2 regions of the Enterobacter sp. DVT3837 genome follow, and region 2 is predicted to be linked to the other one. Evidence: predicted binding sites of a transcription regulator. Region 2 holds the regulator's gene; the other holds the start of a gene.
What was found. Region 2 encodes PurR, which represses purine synthesis genes. Its sites were predicted from a motif close to CANGCAAACGTTTGCNTG; they were not measured.
Positions count from the first base shown of each region.

Region 1: AC0XWG_RS02060 (nucleoside-specific channel-forming protein Tsx) is a predicted target of PurR. The motif match lies at 5,702-5,719, and genes of this name have one in related genera.

Region 1 covers NZ_JBWDLA010000001.1:432,769-440,738, reverse strand. The annotation lists gene tgt (tRNA guanosine(34) transglycosylase Tgt) at 1-219, shown strand, start outside; gene yajC (preprotein translocase subunit YajC) at 242-574, shown strand; gene secD (protein translocase subunit SecD) at 602-2,449, shown strand; gene secF (protein translocase subunit SecF) at 2,460-3,431, shown strand; gene AC0XWG_RS02070 (VOC family protein) at 3,572-3,937, shown strand; gene AC0XWG_RS02065 (helix-turn-helix transcriptional regulator) at 3,952-4,632, shown strand; gene AC0XWG_RS02060 (nucleoside-specific channel-forming protein Tsx) at 4,679-5,563, opposite strand; gene AC0XWG_RS02055 (SadB/YajI family lipoprotein) at 5,831-6,370, opposite strand; gene nrdR (transcriptional regulator NrdR) at 6,522-6,971, shown strand; gene ribD (bifunctional diaminohydroxyphosphoribosylaminopyrimidine deaminase/5-amino-6-(5-phosphoribosylamino)uracil reductase RibD) at 6,976-7,970, shown strand, end outside.
Region 2 covers NZ_JBWDLA010000002.1:1,129,154-1,137,123, reverse strand. The annotation lists gene punC (purine nucleoside transporter PunC) at 1-1,107, opposite strand, end outside; gene punR (DNA-binding transcriptional activator PunR) at 1,222-2,133, shown strand; gene purR (HTH-type transcriptional repressor PurR) at 2,151-3,176, opposite strand; gene cydH (cytochrome bd-I oxidase subunit CydH) at 3,474-3,563, shown strand; gene AC0XWG_RS20350 (MFS transporter) at 3,727-4,893, shown strand; gene sodB (superoxide dismutase [Fe]) at 4,933-5,514, opposite strand; gene AC0XWG_RS20340 (C40 family peptidase) at 5,636-6,409, opposite strand; gene grxD (monothiol glutaredoxin 4) at 6,748-7,095, shown strand; gene rnt (ribonuclease T) at 7,140-7,790, opposite strand; gene gloA (lactoylglutathione lyase) at 7,886-7,970, opposite strand, start outside.

The sequences.
Region 1 (7,970 bases), on a different contig from region 2:
TGCTATACCTGTCGCAATTATTCTCGCGCGTATCTGCATCATCTCGATCGTTGCAATGAGATTTTGGGTGCGCGTCTCAATACCATTCATAACCTTCGCTATTATCAGCGCTTAATGGCTGGTTTACGCAAGGCTATCGAAGAGGGTAAATTAGAGAGCTTCGTGACCGATTTCTACCAACGTCAGGGTCGAACCGTTCCACCTTTGAACGTTGATTAATTTTAATAATGAGGGAATTTGAATGAGCTTTTTTATTTCTGATGCGGTAGCGGCAACAGGTGCTCCGGCGCAGGGCAGCCCGATGTCTCTGATTCTGATGCTGGTTGTGTTCGGTCTGATCTTCTACTTCATGATCCTGCGCCCACAGCAAAAGCGTACCAAAGAGCACAAAAAGCTGATGGACTCCATCGCGAAAGGCGATGAAGTGCTGACCAACGGTGGTCTGGTTGGTCGCGTAACCAAAGTGGCTGAAAGCGGCTACATTGCTATCGCGCTGAACGACACCACTGAAGTGGTTATCAAACGTGACTTCGTAGCTGCCGTTCTGCCGAAAGGCACTATGAAGGCGCTGTAATCCCAACTTTTCCCAAAGGGAACTGCCGTGTTAAACCGTTATCCTTTGTGGAAGTACATCATGCTGGTCGTCGTGATTCTCGTCGGCCTGCTGTACGCGCTTCCCAACCTGTATGGTGAGGATCCGGCTGTTCAAATCACTGGCGCGCGCGGTGTCGCCGCCAGTGAGCAAACGCTGATCCAGGTCCAGAAAACGTTACAAGAAGAAAAAATTACCGCTAAGTCTGTGGCTCTGGAAGAGGGTGCAATTCTTGCTCGCTTCGACACCACCGACACGCAGCTCCGCGCCCGTGAAGCGCTGATGGGCGTGCTGGGTGATAAATATGTCGTGGCGCTTAACCTTGCTCCTGCAACCCCTCGTTGGCTGGCTGCACTGAACGCAGAGCCAATGAAACTCGGTCTTGACCTGCGTGGTGGCGTTCACTTCCTGATGGAAGTGGATATGGATACCGCGCTGGGCAAACTGCAGGAACAGAATATCGACAGCCTGCGTAGCGATCTGCGTGAAAAAGGCATCGCGTACACTACCGTACGTAAAGAAGATAACTACGGTATGAGCATCACGTTCCGCGACAGCGCGGCGCGCGATCAGGCTGTAACTTATCTGTCTCAGCGTCACCGCGATCTGGTGATCACCTCTTCAGGCAGCAACCAGCTGCGCGCGGTGATGACCGATGCGCGTCTGAGTGAAGCGCGTGAATACGCCGTTCAGCAGAACATCAACATTCTGCGTAACCGTGTAAACCAACTGGGTGTGGCTGAGCCTCTGGTACAGCGCCAGGGTGCTGACCGTATCGTGGTCGAACTGCCAGGTATCCAGGATACCGCACGTGCGAAAGAGATTCTGGGTGCGACCGCAACGCTGGAATTCCGTCTGGTTAACTCCAACGTTGATCAGTCCGCTGCCGCCGCAGGCCGTATTCCGGGTGACTCCGAAGTGAAACAGACCCGCGAAGGTCAGCCTGTTGTGCTGTACAAACGCGTGATCCTGACCGGTGACCACATCACTGACTCCACTTCCAGCCAGGACGAATACAACCAGCCGCAGGTTAACATCTCGCTGGATAGCGCGGGTGGTAACATCATGTCTAACTTCACCAAGGACAACATCGGTAAACCGATGGCGACCCTGTTCGTGGAGTACAAAGACAGCGGTAAGAAAGATGCCAATGGCCGTGCAGTGCTGGTGAAAGAGGAAGAGGTGATTAACATCGCCAATATCCAGTCTCGTCTGGGTAACAGCTTCCGTATTACCGGTATCAGCAACCCGAACGAAGCGCGTCAGCTCTCTCTGCTGCTGCGTGCCGGTGCGCTGATTGCACCAATTCAGATTGTTGAAGAACGTACCATTGGTCCTACTCTGGGTATGCAAAACATCCAGCAGGGTCTGGAAGCGTGTCTGGCCGGTCTGGTGGTCTCTATCCTGTTCATGATCTTCTTCTATAAGAAGTTTGGTCTTATTGCGACGTCCGCGCTGCTGGCTAACCTGGTGCTGATCATCGGCATCATGTCCCTGCTGCCGGGTGCGACGCTGACCATGCCGGGTATTGCGGGTATCGTTCTGACCCTTGCGGTGGCGGTCGACGCCAACGTACTGATCAACGAACGTATCAAAGAAGAGTTGAGCAACGGTCGCTCTGTGCAGCAGGCGATTGAAGAAGGCTATAAAGGCGCGTTCAGCTCCATCTTCGATGCGAACGTAACAACACTGATTAAGGTTCTTATCCTGTATGCAGTGGGTACTGGCGCGATCAAAGGCTTTGCGATTACTACCGGTATCGGTGTTGCAACGTCGATGTTTACCGCTATTGTCGGCACCCGTGCCATCGTGAACCTGCTGTACGGCGGCAAGCGCGTCAAAAAGCTGTCTATCTGAGGAGTGCGTTGTGGCACAGGAATATACTGTTGAACAATTAAACCACGGCCGTAAAGTCTGGGACTTTATGCGCTGGGACTACTGGGCCTTCGGCATTTCAGGTTTTCTGCTGATTCTGTCCATCGTTATTATGGGTGTGAAAGGCTTTAACTGGGGTCTTGATTTTACCGGCGGTACGGTAATTGAAATTTCCCTGGAAAAACCGATTGATATGGACCAGATGCGCGAATCGCTGCAGAAAGCGGGCTTTGAAGAGCCGCTGCTGCAAAACTTCGGCAGCAGCCGCGATATCATGGTGCGTATGCCGCCAGTGCATGATGCCAACGGCAGCCAGGAGCTGGGTAGCAAGGTTGTTAGCGTGATTAACGAAACAACCAGCCAGAATGCGACGGTTAAGCGTATTGAGTTTGTCGGCCCAAGCGTGGGTGCAGACCTTGCCCAAACCGGTGCAATGGCGCTGATGGTGGCGCTGATCTCCATCCTGATTTACGTTGGTTTCCGCTTCGAGTGGCGACTGGCGGCAGGTGTGGTTATCGCGCTGGCGCACGACGTGGTGATCACCATGGGCGTACTGTCTTTGTTCCACATTGAGATTGACCTGACGATCGTGGCATCGCTGATGTCCGTTATCGGTTACTCACTGAACGACAGTATCGTGGTATCTGACCGTATTCGTGAAAACTTCCGTAAGATCCGTCGCGGTACGCCGTACGAAATCTTTAACGTGTCGTTGACCCAGACGCTGCACCGTACCTTGATCACATCCGGTACAACCTTGATGGTTATCCTGATGCTGTATCTCTTCGGTGGTCCGGTGCTGGAAGGCTTCTCGCTGACCATGCTTATCGGTGTGACTATCGGTACGGCGTCTTCTATTTACGTCGCATCCGCACTGGCACTGAAACTCGGCATGAAGCGCGAGCACTTGCTCCAGCAGAAAGTCGAGAAAGAAGGGGCGGATCAGCCGTCAATTCTGCCGTAAGACGTTTATCGCGTTATCGAAATCCCGGTCTGATGACCGGGATTTTTTTTATCTGCTCCTGACAAACACTCCTGACAGTATGCTGTCAGGAGCCCTGTCGTAGACTCTTTTCGAACCCAAACAAACAGTCAGGAGGATGTATGAAAAGTGTAATTAACTGGTTTGAAATCCCGGTCACGGATATGGATCGCGCGATTACTTTTTATGAGCCAGTGATGCAGGTTTCGTTAAAACGCGAGAAAATGGACTGCGCTGAGCTGGCCGTTTTCCCGCATGAGGATCCGGGTACCGGCGGAGCGCTGGCAAAATTTGAGGGCATTGTGCCGTCTCACGAAGGCGCTATTATTTACCTGCATACTGGCAATCTGCCGGCCACGCTCGATCGTATCGTTACCGCAGGCGGTGAGTGTGTATTCGGCCCACTGGAATTACCTCGTGGCATTGGCACTATCGCATTGTTTACCGACAGTGAAGGTAATCGCGTCGGTCTCCATCAACCAGCCTGAGAGTTAACGAAAATATGACCCGACGCGCTGACCGTTTGTTTCAGATTGTGCAGATCCTGCGGGGCAGGCGTCTGACAACGGCAGCGCATCTGGCGGACAGGCTTGGCGTGTCTGAGCGGACGGTCTACCGCGATATCCGCGACTTGTCACTTTCCGGCGTGCCGGTGGAGGGCGAGGCGGGAAGCGGCTATCGGCTGATGTCGGGTTTTGATTTACCGCCGCTGATGCTGACAAACAAGGAGTCAGAGGCGCTGATGGTGGCGATTCGCCTGCTCAAAACCTGGGGAGGAGAATCGCTGTCGCGCGAACTGGAGTCGGCTCAGGAGAAGGTGTTAGCGATTCTGCCTGAGGAGAGTCGTCGAAAGGCGGAGCAGACGCGGATCTACGCCCCTGATTTTTGCATGCAAAGCCACTCCCGTAGCGATTTTGACATGATTCATCAGGCAATTTCCGCCCAGCGCGTGCTGGCGCTGCATTACCGTGATGAAGCCGGACAGCTCTCACAGCGTGAGGTTCAGCCGTTGGGATTGTTCTTCTGGGGGGAGCGCTGGCTGCTGGCGGCCTGGTGTGAACGGCGCGATGACTACCGCTGTTTCCGGCTCGACAGGTGTCTTAACATTGTGCAGACGGAGCGGCGGTTTAGCGAGAGTGCAGACAGGTCTCTGGCGGATTTTTTGCGGAAGGTTAAGCAGTAAAAAGCCAGCTCGTGAGCTGGCTTTTTGTCCGGCGGCTACCACAAGATTAGAAGTTGTAACCCACAACCAGGTAACCACCCCAACCGGTAGAACGAACGCTGAAGTCACCCTTACCGAAGTTCAGGCTGGCATCGTCGTTCCACTGGCCACCGTTGTGCCAGTAACGAGCAACAACAGAGTAGTGCCAGTGATCGTAGTTCAGAGCCAGGATGTGGCTGGAAGCGATAGAGTTGCTGGTACGAGCATGCTTCCCGTTGTTGTCATAGAAGTTATCGTCACCCAGATCTGAACCCCAGTCAAAGTTAGTGAAACCGATGTAGCTCAGATTACCGCCCCACAGCTGCGTCAGCGGTACAAAGTATTTCACTTTGAAACGGTATCCATCCCACTCGTTTTCGTTGGACGCACCGTAGTTCTGCCACTGGTATTTCGCGTAAATGTTCATGGACAGGCTCATCGGCAGACCCGTGTCGATGTCGGTACCCAGACCCATATACCAGGTGCTTTGTTCCTGAGAATCGTTGCGACCCATGTCATAGATGTAGTTGTTCGCGATGTACCACTCTTTGAACGGACCGAAGCTCAGATCGGTGCCGGTCAGTTTGTCGATGGAGAAGCGCGGTTCGATTTCCATGAACAGCGGGGAACCGTTGTTCCAGATACCTTTCGCATCGGTATTACCACCGAAGAACACCGGCAGATCCACGTAACCGTAGAAATCAAACCAGTCTTTCTTGGCGAATGCTTCGTACTCCAGGTAGGTATCGTTGCGGATCTGTGGTCCGAAACGGGTGTGGTAGCTGCCGACCACGTTAACGCTCTGGTGCCACCAGTCGGAGAGATATTGTGGTTTATCGTTTTCCGCTGCGTTAACAGTGAAAGAGGAGGAAAGTGCCAGCACGGTGCCGGCTGCAAGTAATGTTTTTTTCATAATCATGCCACTGATTGAAATTCCCTTCCGGGAGTGAAAAATGCGCGAATTGCGTTTCTAAATATTTCGTGTTTCTGCGGTGCCTATTATAGGAATCCCTGCTCACAAAAATATGTGTTGTTTCACATATCTCTCACACACGTAATCGATTGCGTTCACGTTTGCGTACTTTAAACGGCCGGGATTGTAGCGACAATCATTAATGTTGCCAATCCATACGAAATGTAAATGTTAGCGGAGTGACATTGCACTCCGCTGAAGGTGGGGCTACTGCACGGCGGGCTGGATATCGTGGATGCGGATAAAACCTAACTGGTCTGGCGTGAGTCCACTCAGCTGAAGCGGGATATCAACATCGCTGGGCGCCAGTATACTCGCGGGGGCGGTGAATAATTGGTTCTTTACATTCACTTCCTGGTAGCTCTCGGTTGTGCCCTGGATCTGGCCCCACTCGACGGTGCCACTGAAGGCTGGAAGGGGATCGTTGGATTCACCCTGGATGCGTAATGTTGCGCGAGTACCATCTGCATTCGCCGCAACGTTCACCAGTGACATTTTCAGCGTGCCAATCTGGCTGTTGAGTCGCGCAGGCGTATTGGCACCAGGCAGCAGATACACCCCGCTGCTGGATTTTGCGTTCAGCGCGTTTTGTTGGGTGATCTTCACCGTTTCTTTATTCAGCTTATCCATTGCCGTATTGAGCGTATTGACGCTTTGTTTCATCTGGCGAACTTCGGTTTGCTGTGCACAGGCGCTAAGGGTGAAGAGGCTCCCCACCAGCAAAATCTTCAGGTAACGTCTTGTCATTGCGTTTATTTCCTTGAAATAACGGATCCTCATTATGGTAGCCAGCATCCACCTGTCAGACATAGATCCTTTGTCTCAAAAAGCTCTTCCTTTGTTGTCAGGCCAGATCAGGGTAAAATGAAATAAGTTAACCAGATAACAGGGATACCGTATGCATTGCCCATTCTGCTCCGCTGTGGATACCAAAGTCATCGACTCTCGTCTTGTAGGCGAAGGGTCTTCCGTGCGCCGTCGTCGGCAGTGTCTGGTATGTAATGAACGTTTTACGACCTTTGAGGTTGCAGAGCTGGTTATGCCGCGCGTGGTAAAAAGTAACGACGTGCGAGAGCCGTTTAACGAAGAGAAGTTGCGCAGCGGAATGCTGAAGGCTCTGGAAAAACGTCCCGTCAGCGCGGACGACGTTGAAATGGCGTTAAACCACATTAAATCTTATCTTCGTGGTCTGGGTGAGCGTGAAGTGCCAAGCAAGATGATTGGCAACCTGGTGATGGAGCAGTTGAAAAAGCTCGATAAGGTCGCCTATATCCGCTTCGCTTCGGTCTACCGCAGTTTCGAAGATATCAAAGAGTTTGGCGAAGAGATCGCCCGCTTACAGGATTAAGCTCATGCAGGATGAGATTTACATGGCGCGAGCCATGAAGCTGGCGCAGCGCGGGCGTTTTACCACCCATCCCAACCCGAATGTCGGGTGCGTTATCGTCAAAGATGGCGAGATTGTGGGCGAAGGTTTTCACTATCGCGCGGGCGAGCCGCATGCTGAGGTGCACGCGTTGCGCATGGCTGGTGAGAAGGCGCGCGGTGCTACGGCCTACGTCACGCTGGAGCCCTGCAGCCATCACGGCCGTACGCCACCGTGCTGTGAAGCACTGATTGCGGCGGGTGTTTCACGCGTCGTCGCGTCAATGCAGGACCCGAACCCGCAGGTCGCCGGCCGCGGTTTGTATCGTCTGCAGCAGGAAGGGATTGACGTCAGCCATGGGCTGATGATGCAAGACGCGGAAGCGATCAATAAAGGCTTCCTCAAGCGCATGCGCACCGGGTTCCCGTATATCCAACTTAAGCTGGGTGCCTCTCTGGACGGTCGCACGGCAATGGCGAACGGTGAGAGCCAGTGGATCACCTCTCCGCAGGCAAGGCGCGATGTGCAACGTCTGCGTGCGCAAAGCCATGCTATCCTCACCAGCAGTGAAACCGTTCTGGCTGACGATCCCGCCATGACCGTGCGCTGGAACGAACTGAATGCCGATACCCAGGCGCTTTACCCCCAGGAGAACCTGCGTCAGCCGCTGCGTATTGTCATAGATAGCCAGAACCGCGTCACACCTGAACACCGCATTGTGCAGCAGCCCGGTGAAACCTGGATTGCGCGCACTAAAGAAGTTTCACGTGACTGGCCGGAAGGCGTGCGCAGCATCATGGTGCCGGAGCATAACGGGCATCTGGATCTCGTGGTGTTAATGATGTTACTTGGCAAACAACAGGTAAACAGCATCTGGGTAGAAGCGGGGCCAACGCTCGCCGGTGCGCTCTTACAGGCTGGGCTGGTGGATGAGCTGATTGTTTACGTTGCGCCTAAACTGTTGGGTAGCGACGCGCGTGG
Region 2 (7,970 bases):
CACCAGCATCACGGTAGTGGTGGTCAGGAGCGGTGTGGCAATCAGCGCAGAGACCACCAGGCTTGCCAGGAAGCACAGACCCAACTGCAGGGTGTTCTGCAGCGCAGCCGCGCGACCCGTCGCCTGCGGGAACGGACGTAATGCCTGCGCCACAACGATAGGGTAGATTGCCCCGTTAGCAACGGCCATCACGCAGAATGGCATTAAAATTTCTACCAGACCGGTGCCAGGGATAAAACCAACGGCCCATGTCCTGATAACGCTCAATGCATACAGCACCAGCAGCCACGGCAGCATCTGCTGACCTTCCCATTTCTGCAGCGCCGCACGACAGCCGTACCCACCCACCAGGAATGCGATGGTTTGCGGGACATAGCTCAGGCCGATCGCCGCCGGGCTGTACCCCATATCGTGCAGAATAAATGGCGAACCGGTCAGCCACGCGAAGAAACTCGCCGAGCAGGCGGCATAAATCAGGACATTACCGCGATACGCTTTGGCACTCAGCAAAGAGGTAAAGGTAATGGGCTTCGCATCCGCATGTGCCTCTTTTTTATGCGCTGGTTTGAGCGCGAATGCCGGCAGCATAAGTACCAGTGTGATGGCAAACAACGTGGCAAAGATAGCCTGCCACTCGAAATGCACCAGGATCCAGCTGCCCAGCAGCGGGGCGAGGGCAGGTGAAAGCCCTACCAGCGGCATAATGGTGGCGAAAATCCGGTTGGTGCGGTTGGCTGGGTAGTAGTCGGTAACAAGGGCCTGCCAGGTCACCGCTGCTGCACAGACGCCGACGGCCTGCACAAAGCGCAGCACCAGCAGCCAGGTTGCATCGCGTACCCATAACATACCCAGACAGCCGACGGCAAAAATGCCAAGTCCCAGCAACAGTACTGGTTTACGGCCAAAACGATCTGATAGCGGCCCCCAAAGTAGCTGCGCGAAGGCGAAACCGGCGAGGAACAAACTCAGGCTGGCGCTGATGGCCGCTGCAGGGGTTTGCAAATCTTCCTGCATGGCGGCGAAAGCCGGCAGGTACATATCAGTGGCCAAAAAGCCCAGCACGCTTAAGCCGCCGAGCCAGACTAAAAAACCTTTCCTGGGTTGCATTGTTTTATTCTCCTGAGGAGGCAGGTATACATTGGCGCTGAGTGTAGGGAGTGCAAAGCCGCTTGTGAAACGCTAATATTTGGCGTGTGCATTCAAATTTTTTGCAGGCAGAAAATGTGGTCAGATTATTCTCTTGAAGTGGTCGATGCTGTCGCGCGTAACGGCAGTTTCAGTGGAGCGGCGCAGGAGTTACACCGCGTGCCTTCAGCTATCAGCTATACAGTACGTCAGCTCGAGGAGTGGCTGGCGGTTCCGCTGTTTGAACGGCGACATCGTGATGTGGAATTAACGCCCGCCGGCGCGTGGTTTTTGAAAGAAGGACGTTCTGTCATCAAAAAAATGCAGATCACCCGCGAACAGTGTCAGCAGATCGCTAACGGCTGGCGGGGGCATATTTCCATCGCGGTGGATAATATCGTCAAACCCGAGCGTACCCGGCAAATGATTGTCGACTTCTATCGTCATTTTTCTGACGTCGAATTGCGGGTCTCGCAGGAGGTGTTTAACGGCGTCTGGGATGCGCTGGCGGACGGCAGGGCAGAGATGGCGATCGGGGCCACGCAGGCGATTCCGGTTGGGGGACGTTATGCGTTTCGCGATATGGGGATGCTGAGCTGGAAATGCGTGGTGGCAAGCGATCATCCGCTGGCGGCTCTGGAAGGCCCCTTGAGCGACGATACGCTACGCAACTGGCCATCGCTGGTGCTGGAGGATACGTCCCGTTCATTACCCAAGCGTATCACCTGGCTTCTGGATAACCAGCGGCGGGTGGTTGCACCCGACTGGGAATCGTCGGCGACGTGCCTCAGTGCTGGCTTGTGCGTTGCGATGGTGCCCGTTCATTTTGCGCGGCCGCGAATTGACACCGGAGAGTGGGTTGAGTTGACGCTAGAGAACCCGTTCCCGGATGCGGCCTGTTGCCTCACCTGGCAACAAAATGATGTCTCGCCAGCGATGGCCTGGCTGCTGGATTATCTGGGAGACAGCGAAACGCTAAACCGGGAATGGCTACGGGAGCCAGCTTAACTGGCCCCGTGAAGAGATTACCGGCGGTAGTCGCGGAACGGACCATCCGCAACGGAGCGGCGTTCAATAAGACGCGGGTGAACTTCAATGGACTGTGACTCTTCTCGTTTGTTGACGATCCTGTCCATCAGCATATTAAAGGCGGTTTCACCCAGTGAGTCTTTCGGCTGGTGAATGGTCGTTAATGCCGGCGTAAAGAAGCGCGCGTTACGCACGTTGTCATACCCGATCACAGAAATATCCTGCGGTACACGCAGACCCAGCTCATCGGCAGCACAGAGGGCACCCATTGCCATGATGTCGCCCCCGCAGAAAACGGCGGTCGGACGGTGCTGCTGGGAGACGATCTGCTGCATCGCGCGGTAGCCCGACTCCGGTTCGAAGTCGCCCTGCACGATCCAGTTTTCCGGAACGGTGATCAGCGCTTCTTCCATCGCTTTCATAAACCCAGCCAGACGACCTGCACCGGTATTGCGCTCCAGTGGACCCGGGATCACACCGATCTCGCGGTGACCGCGTTCTATCAGATAACGACCCGCCATATAACCGCCTTCAAAGGCGTTATCGATAACGGAATCGGTGAAGTCCGCGCGGGCTTCACCCCAGTCCATCACCACCATTGGGATATGGCGATACTCTTCCAGCATGGACAGCACAGTTTCCGGATACTCGGAACACATCACCAGCAGGCCATCAACGCGCTTTTGCGCCATCATCGACAGGTAGGCGCGCTGTTTTTCAATGCTGTTCCACGCGTTGCCCAGAATCAGGGTATAGCCTTTTTGAAAACAGTTTTTCTCAACCGCTTCAATGATCTCGGCAAAATAGGCCGCTTCACTGCTGGTCGCCAGCAAACCAATAGACTTGGTGTGATTAACCTTGAGGCTACGCGCAACCGCACTTGGCGAATAGTGCAGTTCTTTGATCGCTGCCCAGACGGCGTTGCGCGTCTCTTCCGCCACAAAGCGGGTTTTGTTAATTACATGTGATACGGTTGTAGTGGAAACGTTTGCGCGTTTTGCTACATCTTTAATTGTTGCCATTAAATGTCACTCCAGACCATATCCTAAACTCCTGAAAAAATTGAAGGTAAACGTTTGCCTTCTCTCACCCTTATCGCGCAATTTTGAATTGCGACACGCCGGGAAAACGACACAGGACGTCAGGAGGGGGTCAATGGCCGGTACGCTAATAAATTTAGCGTGGAATTTTGTCCTATCTTGATGAAAAGGGGAAGAGGTAAAGTGGTTATCCGTTTAAATCCAGGAAGATTTTTGACGTAAATTGTGCAAAAATGAGCAAGCTCACTTTTCGTGGGGGGATTAAAAGGAGAAAAATTGATGAGTTCCGATCTGAAGTTTTCGCTGTTCACCACCGTTATTGTGCTGGCTTTGATTGTCGCAGCGGGTCTGACGGCCGCACTGCACTGATTTACGCGGAGGGAGAGCCTTCTCCCTCCCGATTCCCCTGATTGTTACTTCTCTGGCAAAAATCTTTTGCCATTTTGTTAACTTCTCATTTTTTGTGATTGATGTCATGCTTTCCGCTTCTTTGTTCTGTGTCACCTCATGACACGGCATCCGGAGTTGACGTATGAAAATCAATTTTCCCCTGCTGGCCCTGGCGATTGGCGCTTTTGGGATTGGCACCACTGAATTCTCCCCGATGGGTTTACTGCCTGTTATTGCCAGAGGCGTGGATGTCTCGATCCCTGCCGCAGGGATGTTAATCAGCGCCTACGCTATCGGCGTGATGGTCGGGGCGCCGCTGATGACGCTTCTGCTTTCGCATCGCGCGCGCCGCAATGCGCTGATTTTCCTGATGGCGATTTTCACCCTGGGCAACGTGCTTTCCGCCATTTCGCCGGACTACACCACATTGATGCTGTCCCGCATTCTGACCAGCCTTAACCACGGCGCGTTCTTTGGGCTGGGGTCGGTCGTAGCCGCAAGCGTGGTGCCAAAACACAAGCAGGCGAGTGCCGTGGCAACCATGTTTATGGGACTAACGATTGCCAACATCGGCGGGGTGCCTGCGGCAACCTGGCTGGGTGAAGCGATCGGCTGGCGTATGTCTTTCCTGGCGACGGCCGGTCTCGGTGTGATCGCGATGGTGGCACTGTTCTTCTCCCTGCCGAAAGGCAGCGCGGGGGAACGTCCTGACGTGCGCAAAGAGTTGTCTGTGCTGGTACGCCCGCAGGTGCTCTCGGCATTGCTGACGACCGTGTTGGGGGCAGGGGCGATGTTTACCCTCTATACCTACATTTCTCCCGTGCTTCACGACATCACTCACGCGACACCGATCTTTATCACTGCGATGCTGGTGTTGATTGGCGTGGGCTTCTCGATTGGTAACTATCTGGGTGGGAAATTTGCCGACCGTTCCGTGAGCGGGACGTTGAAGGGCTTCTTAACCCTGCTGATTGTCATCATGATTGCTATTCCGTGGCTGGCACGTAATGAGTTCGGAGCAGCCATTGCGATGGTCGTCTGGGGAGCTGCCACCTTTGCTGTGGTTCCACCGCTGCAAATGCGCGTGATGCGTGTCGCCCATGAGGCGCCGGGTCTTTCGTCTTCAGTGAATATTGGCGCGTTCAATCTCGGTAATGCGCTCGGTGCAGCCGCCGGTGGCGCGGTTATTTCCGGGGGGCTGGGATACAGTTTTGTACCGGTGATGGGGGCGATTATTGCCGCGCTTGGTCTGCTGTTGGTGATGATGTCCGGTCGTAAGCAGCCAGAAACAGTCTGCGCTGCTGAATAAGCAAAAAAACGCAGAAGGGCGAACCCTTCTGCGTGTCTCTTATGCGGCGAAGTTCTTCGCCACAAACTCCCAGTTAACCAGTGCCCAGAAGTGCTCCAGGTAGTTCGGGCGCGCGTTACGGTAATCAATGTAGTAAGCGTGTTCCCAAACGTCCACGGTCATCAGCGGCTTAGCGCTGGTGGTCAGTGGGGTACCCGCGTTAGAGGTGGAAACGATAGCCAGTTTGCCATCGGCTTCTTTTACCAGCCACGTCCAGCCAGAACCGAAGTTCTTGATAGCTGCATCGGTAAATTTCGCTTTGAAATCCGCGAAGCTGCCAAAGGCGGCGTTGATGGCGGTAGCCAGTTCACCGGCAGGTTCGCCACCGGCGTTTGGCGCCAGGCAGTGCCAGTAGAAGGTGTGGTTCCACACCTGAGCTGCGTTGTTGAATACGCCCCCCTCAGAGCTTCGGACGATCTCTTCCAGCGTTTTGCCTTCAAAATCGGTGCCCTTGATCAGGTTGTTCAGGTTGGTGACGTACGTCTGGTGATGCTTGCCGTAGTGATATTCCAGGGTTTCCGCAGAAATGTGCGGTGCCAGGGCGTCTTTTGCATACGGTAGTGCAGGTAATTCGAACGACATTGCTTCTCTCCTTATTGTATTTTGTGTTGCCAATAACCACACAGACAACGAGGAGAGAATAGCAAATTGAAAGGGTATGCAAAAGAGGAACTTACCCTGCCGCGACGCGGCAGGGCAGGGATTAGCGAATGGTTTTAGGTGTCATGACGCGACGCGCGCCGACGTAGTGGCGAACCCAGTAGTCTTCACTCAGCGAGGTGATCTGAATATCCTGACCGCTGCGTGGTGACTGAATGAATTTTCCGTTACCGACATAGACACCGACGTGGTCAGCCGTGCCGCGACCCTGTGTACGGAAGAAGACCAGATCGCCGTTTTCCAGCTCACCACGGTCAACCGGAGAAGCATCGCGCAGGTGGTACATTTCATTGGCAGTACGTGGAATGCGGAACTTCACCAGATCTTTATAGGCGTAATAGACGAGGCCACTGCAGTCAAAACCGGTACGCGGTGAACTGCCACCCCAGTGATAAGGTTTGCCAATTTGCCCCATCAGTTTGTTCATCGCGGTTTTTTGCGCTTTCTGTACACGCACTTTATGCACTTCCGCTATTTTCGTGACCTTCGTGCATTTCGCCTTGTGGCCTTTACGCGTGATGCATTTTTCAGTCACGAGGTTGGCGGCAGTCTGCGAGGCTTTACTTTTGGATGTGTGAGCAGTGCGGGAAGATTTTGTTTTTGTCTTGCTTGAAGCGGTTTGTTTAGTCTGAGCAGTTGTTTTTTTCTTATCGTTCTTACTGGTGGTTTTTTTCTTACGTTCTGTGGCTTTCACCAGATGGTTCTTTTGCACAGCAGAATGCCGCGCCTGCTGAGAGGCGTTTGCCACTGGCGTGAAAGTGAGTGATGTAAACAGTAAAGCACAGAGCGTGATCGAGATTTTATTTATCCGCGCCACTGGGCAGTCCCCTGATAAATGCAGGTCATCTATAGTACCTGCGTATGATTTACAAAGCCCGTCGATTCTAATCCATAAAAACCCGAGAAGTTAATAGCATTTTTCAATCTACAATCGAGTTTCGTTAGCAAGTGCAAAAAAATTCATCGTTCTGTCGCACATTTGTTCACTCCCTAAGCAAAACCCTGAGTGCAGCAGGGTTAAACACCATTTGCAATGCAACTTTTCATGAGTCGCGGTAAAATAAATAAACGTGACAAAAATGTTATTTTCCGATGCCAGTCTGAACCGCTACAATGTCAGACTAATGCCGTAACAGAAGTTAAAGGAAGCAAGACATGAGCACCACTATTGAAAAAATCCAGCGCCAGATCGCTGAAAACCCGATTCTGCTGTATATGAAAGGTTCTCCGAAGCTGCCAAGCTGCGGCTTCTCCGCGCAAGCCGTTCAGGCACTGTCTGCCTGTGGTGAGCGTTTTGCTTACGTTGATATCCTGCAAAACCCGGACATCCGCGCTGAGCTGCCTAAGTACGCTAACTGGCCGACGTTCCCACAGCTGTGGGTAGACGGTGAACTGGTTGGCGGTTGCGATATCCTGATTGAGATGTATCAGCGCGGTGAACTGCAGCAGCTGATCAAAGAGACGGCGGCTAAGTACAAAACTGAAGAGCCGGACGCAGAGTAACTTTCTGCCGAAATAAAAAAGCGACCTCTTCAGGTCGCTTTTTTTTACTCTTCGCTGTCGCCCATCGGCAGCGGCCAGCCGCCCAGACGTTTCCAGCGGTTGACGATCTCACAGAACAGCTCTGCAGTGCGTTCCGTGTCATACAGGGCAGAGTGCGCCTGCGTACCGTCAAACTCAATACCTGCCGTGATACAGGCCTTTGATAACACCGTTTGCCCCAGCGCCAGGCCACTCAGGGCGGCAGTATCGAAGGTGACAAATGGGTGGAAGGGATTTCGTTTGAGCGAGGCACGCTCTGCGGCGGCCATGGTAAAGCTGTGATCGAATGTGGCGTTATGGGCTACCATGATCGCGCGGCTGCAGTTGCTCTCTTTCATACCTTTACGCACCATCTTAAAAATGGCGTGCAGCGCATCATATTCACTGACTGCACCACGTAACGGGTTATGCGGGTCGATACCGTTAAACGCCAGTGCTTCCGGCTGTAAGTTTGCCCCTTCAAAAGGATCAACGTGGAAATGCAGCGTGGTGTCCGGTGTAAGCCAGCCCTGTTCATCCATCTTCAGCGTGATGGCGGCAATTTCGAGCAGCGCATCGGTTTTAGCGTTAAATCCGGCTGTTTCTACATCAATGACAACGGGATAAAAACCACGAAAACGGTCGCACAGACCGCTAAATTGAGCGTTATCGGACATCAGGGTCTCTTACATGGGGAAAAAGCAGAGCGCATTATGGCAAATTTTGGAAGGGTATGCAGTAAAACTACGGGCGCATATTGCGCCCTGAGGGATCAGTTGCCCAGACCGCGACCGGCGTCTTTGGCTTCAATCAGCTCGATTTTGTAACCGTCCGGATCTTCCACAAACGCAATCACG